3 regions of the Vallitalea guaymasensis genome follow, and region 2 is predicted to be linked to each of the others. Evidence: predicted binding sites of a transcription regulator. Region 2 holds the regulator's gene; each other region holds the start of a gene.
What was found. Region 2 encodes Rex, which represses fermentation and respiration genes when NADH is low (regulators of the CRP and FNR family bind a similar motif). Its sites were predicted from a motif close to ATTGTTAANTANTTAACAAT; they were not measured.

Region 1: a site for Rex is predicted at 1,561-1,580, ahead of HYG85_RS01600 ((2Fe-2S) ferredoxin domain-containing protein). Genes of this name have one in related genera too.
Region 3: a site for Rex is predicted at 1,878-1,897, ahead of nuoE (NADH-quinone oxidoreductase subunit NuoE). Genes of this name have one in related genera too.

The regions. Positions count from the first base shown of each region.
Region 1 covers NZ_CP058561.1:356,905-360,196, reverse strand. Annotated here, with positions in the region: gene HYG85_RS01605 ([Fe-Fe] hydrogenase large subunit C-terminal domain-containing protein) at 1-1,060, opposite strand, end outside; gene HYG85_RS01600 ((2Fe-2S) ferredoxin domain-containing protein) at 1,074-1,325, opposite strand; gene HYG85_RS01595 (ROK family transcriptional regulator) at 1,695-2,864, shown strand; gene HYG85_RS01590 (DUF3604 domain-containing protein) at 3,027-3,292, shown strand, end outside.
Region 2 covers NZ_CP058561.1:85,535-88,826, reverse strand. Annotated here, with positions in the region: gene HYG85_RS00430 (ABC-F family ATP-binding cassette domain-containing protein) at 1-464, opposite strand, end outside; gene HYG85_RS00425 (helix-turn-helix domain-containing protein) at 689-1,084, shown strand; gene HYG85_RS00420 (redox-sensing transcriptional repressor Rex) at 1,525-2,157, shown strand; gene HYG85_RS00415 (coiled-coil domain-containing protein) at 2,357-2,971, shown strand; gene acpS (holo-ACP synthase) at 2,968-3,292, shown strand, end outside.
Region 3 covers NZ_CP058561.1:3,538,269-3,541,560, forward strand. Annotated here, with positions in the region: gene uvrA (excinuclease ABC subunit UvrA) at 1-303, shown strand, start outside; gene HYG85_RS15155 (PHP domain-containing protein) at 790-1,497, shown strand; gene nuoE (NADH-quinone oxidoreductase subunit NuoE) at 1,964-2,443, shown strand; gene HYG85_RS15165 ((2Fe-2S) ferredoxin domain-containing protein) at 2,470-2,865, shown strand; gene HYG85_RS15170 (NADH-ubiquinone oxidoreductase-F iron-sulfur binding region domain-containing protein) at 2,888-3,292, shown strand, end outside.

The sequences.
Region 1 (3,292 bases), 270 kb from region 2:
TTTCTTCTTCTGAGGCAAGTTTTTTAGTAACATGGCTATTGGTAAATGAACGATTATAAACCCTTTTATTGGTTAATTCATATTCTAGAGCTTCTTTTTCCTCTAAGTAATCATCAACATGAAGTTGTCTTAGATGAACATTTTCACTATTCTTGCTGACAGCTGGACCATTGATACATCCGTTGGCACATATATTCGCTTCGATGAATAGATTTCCAACATCTTCTTTTGATAATGTCTCAAACAGGTTTTTACAGTCTTCTATACCTGTAACACTTACTGAACGATATCCATTTCTAGTAATGTCATCTTCAATTCCTTTTAAGATACCACCTTCTAGAGGATATCTCTGACCATATGAGGAAGCTGATGAATCAAGGTATGAGTCTTCTAGGTCATTTAGTATTATTCCTTCTTCATGTAACCAAGTATCTAATTCTTCAAAGGATAGAATAGCGTCAATATCTCCAGTTTCCTGGTAACCAAAAGCTTCACATCTTTTAGAAATACATGGTCCTACAAAAGTAATAAATGAATTTTGACCGTATTTTTCTTTTAGTAATATGCTATGGGCTATCATAGGGGATACTACAGGGAGCAGGTAGGGGAGTAATTCTGGATAGTAACGTTGTATCAATAAATTCACTGATGGACAACATGAAGTAATCAGGTTCTTCTTATCATTATGATTACCCATATATTCCTTATATAAGTCACTTACTATTTCTGCACCTATTGCTGTTTCTTCTATTACTTCAAAACCAAGTGCTCTTAGAGCAGCTATAAGTTTTTTTGGTTTTTTATAAATACCACTATAAGAGGGTGCTAATGTAACAACCATTTTTTTAGTACTTTGTATAGAATTCTTTATAGCACTTAAATCACTTTTTATATTTCTGGCATTCTGTGGACAGACTACAAAACATTGTCCGCAACCGATACAATGGTCTTCCATAATCTGTGCTTGGTCATCAACTATTCTTATTGCTTTTACGTGGCAATTTCTTACGCACTTATAACAATTTTTACAATTAGCAGGTAAAAAATCCATTATCTTCATAATAATAACCCCCTTATTGTTGTGGTAACTTAGTTAAGATTTCGTTATTGAAAAATTCTTCAGTTGTAGTTGGACAGACTGAATATATTTTATCGTCTACTTTGACTGATACTGCTTCGGTGCATCTTCCAAGACAAAAAGCACCTTTTATTTCAACTTTATCTTCTAAAGATTGATCTTTAACTAATTCTTGGAGCTTTGAAATGACTGAATAAGACCCTTTTAAATGGCATGCACTACCTATACAAATATTAATTGTTAACATTTTAACCACTCCTTTTAATAAAATAATTATGTATTACCTATAAAATTTGTTAAATATATTTAATGAAATTTTTAGTTATTAATATAAAGATATATATATACATTTGTTGATTATATAATATTTTGGTATATAATTAATATGAGTTTTTCATCTAACTGTTTTTATATGCTAATACATAAGTCTATTGTATTAGGTTCATATATATATTAACAAAAATTAAAAAAAAGTCAATGATTTTGTTAATTAATTAACAAAAAATATTAACCAATTATAGCATTATTTTATTTTTAATATCCAATGCTATTGAAAAATTTTCATATTTTGTATAATATTATATCAATTAATAAAACTGTTATGGAGGAGATTTTATTGTTCAAGATTGAAAAAAAGGGTAAATCTCAAATGAAATCAATAAATAAGATTAAGATTTTCAAGATGATATTGAAAGATGGACCAATATCAAGAACTGACATAGAGAAGACATTAAAATTATCAGCACCCTCGGTTTCTAGAATTGTAGAAAGCCTAATTAAGGAAGACTTAGTTATGGAAGTTGGTAAAGAAGATACTTATGTAGGGAGAAAACCAATAAGTCTTATAGTTAATAAAAATGCCAGCTATATAATAGGTATCAATATTTCCAAGAGTAGTATATATATATGCATCACTAATCTTAAGTCAGAGATCATCTACAAAGATACTCTAAGTATAGTAGCAATAAATAATGCAGATGTTTTATTGGAAGAGTTGGATAAGCTAATAACAGCATCTATTAATAATGCGCAGATTAATAAAGACAAGGTGTTGGGCATTGGTGTTGCATCAAGAGGTATATTAGATTATAAATCAGGGACTATATTAAAACTTAAGAAAGGCATTGAAGATGTAGATATCAAGAGATTTTTAGAGGAAAGATATAATTGTGTAATAATGGTTGAAAATAATACCAATACTGATTTAATCGGAGAATATCTGATTAATAATAAGCTAAGCAATAATAAAAAGAGTCTGATATATATTTACTTAGGTGAAGGCGTTGGAGGTAGTATTATATGTAACAATCAATTGGTGAGAGGTAAAAATAATCTTGCTGGTAAGATTGGTCATATGATAATTCAACCTGATGGTGAAGAATGCTATTGCGGCAAAAAAGGTCATTTGGAAGCTTATTGTTCCAAAGGGGCAATAGAAAAGGCTTATAGAGATAAAAAAGGTGATAAAGATGCTTCACTAACTGATATATGTAAAATGGCAAATGTTAAGAATGAAATATGTGTCGATATAATAAATAATGCCCTTAACAAAATAGCTATAGCTGTTTCTAATCTATTGGTCGTAATTAATCCAGATGTGGTAGTTTTATCGGGAGAGATTTTTGATTACTATGAGGATGCACTAAGTATCTTGAAGAACCTTGTAAAAGATTTAGCTTTTGACATTAAGTTAAATGATATAGATTGGGTAATCAGGTCAAAAGAGAAAATGATGATAGAATATAGTGCTACTGCGCTTATTATGGACAAAGTTTTTAATGTATAATTGTATGATTGTAATATAATTAATATATTTATTCATATTGAAAATATATATATTTTATGCTAAAATCTAATTAGGATAAGAGAGGTTATTTTTTTATTAATTTACTTTCATTATGAAAGTAATGTATTCAAATAAATATTATTGTAAAGGAGCAAGTGAGCTATGAGAGAGCATATAGTTAATACTGAAGTAGGGACATTAGTAGTTAATATCTGTGATGAGATAGTTGTTAATGGTGAATTAGAGTGGGAATTACAATTCAAGGCAAAAGAAAATATAGAAAAAGGTGGAAGTATCAAGATTCTTGTTCCAGCTTATCAACATCAAAGAAGTGAGGAATATCTTCAAACCTATGATTATTGGAAACCTAATTATATCTATGCTGTTGGTGAAGAAGATGATATTAAGGTTGACGTAAGAATAGAAAA
Region 2 (3,292 bases):
TCTTCATTGAATCCTAGACCTTTTAACACACCTTTAATATTACTTTTATAGCTATACCCATTATTAAGTTCAAAAGTATGCTGTAGATTTGAGTAGGATTTCATAAGTGAATCAAGGGCTTCGCTATCATTATCTAGTTTAGACATTTTTACTTCGTATTCTCTTAAAGTATTTTCCATTTGAATTATTTCTTTGCATGTTAACAGCATTTCATCATAAATAGTTTTTTCGGATGATAGAGTACTATTTTGGGATAGGTAACCAAGTTTTGTTAAACTATTAATTATAACTTGTCCTGAATCTGCTTCTAATTCATTGGTAATGATCTTGAACAGCGTTGATTTACCGGCTCCATTAATACCTACTATAGCTGCTTTATCTCCTTTTTCCAGCCAGAAGTTTACATTGTCCAGTACTGTATGTGTTACAAATGCTTTGCATATATTTTTACATGATAAAATCATAGTTGCCTCCTATAAATATTAAAATTACCATACTATGATACCATTAATCACTGGTTTTGAAAAGTTTAAGGGTTTAAAATTAGAGGTTTTTGGTAAATATATAAATATCTATTGTGATAGTTCTTTGCCTAACGAGAAGTAACATATTTTGTTCATACATAAGAATAAATTTCTTTGGGACAACATATATATGATAAAAGAACTTTTCTAAAGGGGATGATGACTTGAGTCGTAATGCAGGTTATATGAAAAAATTGAGAAAAGCTCGTGTGGAGAGAAAACAATGTATAAGGTGTGGTAAACCTCTATCACAAGAATCACTTATTAGAGGTGTCAAGCAATGTGAAAAATGCCTTGATTATCAACGTAAAAGAAAATTGGGACAAATAAGTTCTAAGGTCAATACTACTTATTTTTACAATAGACAATACAAAAAAGATGAGATAAAGAGAAAAGAACTAGGAAATTATATGGTTGAGAATAAAATAACTATCAAGGATCTGGCGAAAGAATCCAACTTATCTCAAAGAACCATACAAAGAATATTATACACTGATGCAAACTATACAAAAAAAACTAAAGATGCTATTAATAAATATTTGGGAAAAGAACTTTTATAGGTAATAATATTAAGTTGATAATAATATTGAGTTAAGTAAATTAAAGAATATATAATTGAACTTAACAATTAAAAAGGGTATAGAATTAATTTTTTATATCCATTTTATATGTTAGAAGTAAACATACAGGGTTTATGAAACCTAAATATGTATAAAATTTAGGATATTAAAATTTTTTATAAGTATAATTTTCTAGAAAAAGCTGTAAAATATCAGGGTTTTATGGTATAATTTATAAAATATAGATTGTATACAATAAACAATTGATTGTTTTTAACTATATTTACTAAATATAGGATTTGTGTTAATGATTTATACTGTGATAATACATAAACGATAAGGGTTTATCAGCATTTGATTATTTGACATAGATTTAACAACCATATATAATTATTTGTATAAAAGTTCCAAAATAGTATCAAGGATTGGGGATTGATTATATGATACAAAAGAAAATATCAACAGCGGTAATTAAAAGATTACCAAAATACTACAGATACTTAGGAGACTTATTGGAAAACGATGTTGTAAGGATTTCCTCTAAAGAATTGAGTAACAGAATGGGTGTAACAGCTTCTCAAATAAGACAAGATTTAAATAATTTTGGCGGTTTTGGTCAACAAGGTTACGGCTATAATGTTGAATATTTATATAACGCTATAGGCAAGATACTTGGTCTTGAAAATAAATATAATACAATTATTGTTGGAGCAGGAAACTTGGGTCAAGCACTTGCTAATTATACTAATTTTGATAAAAGAGGTTTTGAAGTTAAAGGATTATTTGATGTTAACCCGAGACTTATAGGTATAACTGTAAGAGGTATTGAGATTAAGGATTTAGATGAAATGGGAAGTTTCATAAAAGAAAATAGTATTGACTTGGCAATTCTAACATTACCTAAGCAAAAAGCACCAAAAGTTGCTAATGACTTAGTTAGTTATGGTATAAAAGGAATATGGAATTTTGCCCCTATAGACCTGAAATTATCCAATAAAAATGTTATAGTCGAAAATGTACATTTGTTGGATAGTCTAATGACTCTATCATATAATATCAAAGAGAGAATATAAATAAGCGTCTGTAATTTATGTTTTTAAGAATGAATAACTATTCTTAGAAGTATTAGGTACTCATATATATGGGTACCTTTTAATTATATTGTGCTATAGAATATAATAATTTGTTACGATATAATTAATATAGAAAATTTTTATTATATTACTAAGTAGGTATAAATTAAGTATATATAAATAATGAGGACGTGAAAGCATGTTTTTTTCAAAACAAAAGATAGAGAAACCAATTAATATAGAAAAAAAGGTACATATATTGACATTGGATAATAGATGGCATGAACTATTCAAAAATAATAAAAAACCAAAAAAAATAGTGGAACTTGAAAAAAGACTTAATAAGCTTCTTGGTGAACAAGGACAACTTACTAATGATTTGAAAGAATATACTTTGCTTAAAAAGAAAATGATGGTTGATATAATGGATAACATGAAAGAAGCCATTGAAGATGAAGATGATGAAGCCATTGGAGAAATGGAAAAAAGCAAGAAATATATCAATGACATAAAGGTCAAGATAGATAAGATGGAATCAAGAATGGAAAATATGCCAAAAGAAATTCAAACGACCAACAAAGAATTATTAGAATATACAATGCAAGATTGTTATATGAGAATGTTTGATACCAAGAATGAATTAGATGAATTAAATGAATGGATTGAAAAAGTTAGGGCAGAATTAAAAGAAAAAGCTGTGAGACAGACGGAAGCGAAAGAAGAATATGATAAGATGTATTCTTATATGCATGATCTGGTAGGATATGAAGTCATTGAATTATATGATAAAAAATATCTGGGAGGAAGTAAATGATAAAAGGAATAGGTAATGATATCATTGAAATCAGTAGAATAGAAAAGGTTATTCTAAATAAAAGATTCCTAGAAAAATATTTTACACCCAACGAAAATAAATTATTTGAAACTAAAAATTATAGAGGTGAAACAATAGCTGGTAATTTTGCTGTCAAAGAAGCAGTCTCCAAGGTTCTTGGAACAGGGTTTGTAAATTTTACTCCTATTGATGTTGAGGTTTTACGTGATGATAAAGGCAAGCCCTATGTAGTTTTATATAATGGTGCTAAGGATTTGGCGAGACAACTTGATATTTCTACGATACATGTATCAATATCAC
Region 3 (3,292 bases), 2.2 Mb from region 2:
GAATTAAGTAAAAGAAGCACAGGTAAAACCATGTATATACTTGATGAACCAACAACTGGTCTCCATTTTGAAGATGTTAATAAATTGATTACAATATTACAACGTTTAGTTGATGGAGGAAATTCAGTTCTTGTAATTGAGCATAACCTGGATGTTATCAAAACTGCAGATTATATTATAGATTTAGGACCAGAAGGTGGCGACAAAGGTGGTTTGGTTATAGCAAAAGGAACACCTGAAAAAGTAGTAAAATGTAAAAAGTCCTATACTGGTCAATTCCTGAAGAAAGTTTTAAGTAAATAATTTAATACAACCGTTAATAATATGTATCATAATCAATATATTATTAGCGGTTTTTATTTTGCGTAAATAAGTAAAATTATTAAAATTAAATAATTTAGTATAATCGGTTATTTAATTAAAGAAAACTGATTACTAGACCTAAATTAATAAAATTAATTTTGCTGAATCATATATGATATTAATTTTAAAAATAATTATTTCACAATATTTAATATAAAAAAGTTAAAAAATAATATTCTTAAGGAAAAAAACAATATGGAACAAGTAAAAAGAACTAATTTTAGATGGAAGTAATTTACTTAATATATTGTGTTTTTTTGTTGAAAAACTCTATTTTCATGGTATAATAAAAAGTGTTATATAAAACAATAGTAGAATATAGTTTCTTTACATTTATTTCTATTTTTGTTATAATAACAGGGATGTGTGTTTGTCGAAATTGATAAAATATTAACAAAAAATATAGACTATATTTGGAGCGGATTTATGAAATTATACTATGATTTTCATATTCATACAGCTCTTTCGCCTTGCGGAGAAGATAGCATGACACCTAATAACATTGTGAACATGTCTTTGATTAATGAATTAGATGCCATAGCTATAACTGACCATAATTCTGCAGAAAATGTCGAAGCAGTAATTAAAGTAGCTAAGGGGAAAGATATTATTGTTGTTCCAGGAATTGAGATAGAAACAAAAGAAGAAATACATGTGGTAGGATTGTTCCCTGACATTGAGAGTGTATACAATGTTCAAAGCAAACTATATAGTAAATTACCTTATATCAAGAATAAATCTACTGTTTTTGGACATCAATATGTTTTGGATGAGAATGATGACATTATAAAAGAACTGGACAAACTTCTACTAACATCTGTGGCAATGTCATTAAACGAAGTTATAGATTTGATACATGACAACAATGGAATAGCAATACCTGCTCACATTGATAGACCAAGTTATAGTATATTAGCTAATATAGGATTTATACCAGACGATTTGAATACTTCTATACTCGAGATTTCTAGATTTTCTAACTTAGATACTTATAGACAAAAATACAAAGACTATCATATAATACAATCTTCAGATGCTCATGAATTAGGGTATATTGGAATTAAAAAAAATTCATTAGAAGTTAATGAAAAAAATATAGAATCAATATTTAACGCACTCAAACAATATGAATAGATAAGAAAATAATTTGAACTAATTTTATAAAGTGAATTGTTAACAATAATTAATATTATTAAGGGAAAGTCGTAGTACTTATAAATATTCATTAATGGTTGTAATAATAACAATTCCAGTTCAATTTATATATATACTAATGTGTTGGATTGATGTATTTTCTAATGTTATTAATTAAACACATTATTGCATATTTAAACATGAGAATTTTAATAGACTTTCCTTTTTAAGTTTAATAAGCATTATACTTTATTAAATAAGGTTAAATATCCCTACCATTTTGTTATCTTAATTGAAGAATACTTGAATACTTGTAAAACTTGTAGAAAAAACATGATATTTATGATTTAACCCCATAAAATGGTAATAATGCAGCTTTTCGTGTTAAATATATAACTTTGGTTTATAATTAATAAATTAATATAATTTGTTAATCATTTACATTATATAATAAGGAGGTAAGCAAATGGCAGCTAATTCAGCATTAACAGATGAAAAGTTCCAAGAATTGGAGCAGTATATTGATGCAATGCCAACTACAAAAGGAGAACTAATACGTGTTTTACATAAAGCACAAGATATTTTTGGATATTTACCAGAAGAAGTTCAAAAATTTGTAGGAAAAAAATTAAAAATATCAACAGCAAAAGTATTTGGAGTAGTTACATTCTATTCTTATTTCACAATGATTCCAAAAGGTGAATTTAACATTTCAATATGTATGGGTACAGCTTGTTATGTTAGAGGTGCTGAAGATGTTTTGAACGAACTAAAAAAAGAATTAGATATTGAAGTTGGTGAAACAACACCAGATGGTAAATTTTCACTACAATCACTCCGTTGTGTAGGGGCTTGTGGACTTGCTCCAGTTGTTATGGTTGAAGATAAAGTCTATGGTCGTGTAACACCAGATATGGTCAAAGATATTCTTGCAGAATACAAATAATTGTATTTTAAAAAGGAGGAAAAAAAATGGCAAAGATTAAATCTTTTGATGAACTTAAAAAAATCAAGGAAAAAGTTCAATCAAATGTAGAATTAAGAGAAAAAGGCGAAAACATTGATAATTTAATACAAATAAAAGTTGCTATGGCTACATGTGGTATTGCATCTGGTGCTAGAGAAGTAATGAATTTCCTAATTGATGAATTAGCAAAAGAAGGCATTAACAACGTAGTTGTAACACAAACTGGTTGTATGGGATATTGTTATGCAGAACCAACAATTGAATTAACTATGCCAAATAGTGAACCAGTTGTATATGGTGATGTAACAATAGAAAGAGCAAAAGAGGTTATTGAAAAACATATTAAAAATGGCGAGTTAATTGATGGAATAATCCCTGTAACTCATAAAACTATTGAATAAAAAAAGTTAGGAGGCTTAAAAGATGTCTAACTATAAAATGCATATATTGGTTTGCGGAGGTACAGGATGTATATCTGCAAAATCCGAGGAAATAGTTGATAATCTAAAGGAACAACTAAAAATCAACAACATGGACAGCGAGGTTAAAGTACTAAAAACTGGTTGTTTTGGTTTCTGTGAAAAAGGTCCAGTTGTAAAAATATTGCCAGATAATACATTCTATGTTCAAGTACAACCAGAAGATGCTGAAGAGATCGTAAAAGAGCATATTGTAAAAGGTAGAAAAGTAGGAAGATTATTATTTGAAGATCCTGAAACACAAGCAAAAGTTAGTGATTCTAAGAATATGGATTTCTATAAAAAACAAATGCGTATTGCACTTAGAAACTGTGGATTTATAGATCCAAGTAATATTGATGAATATATT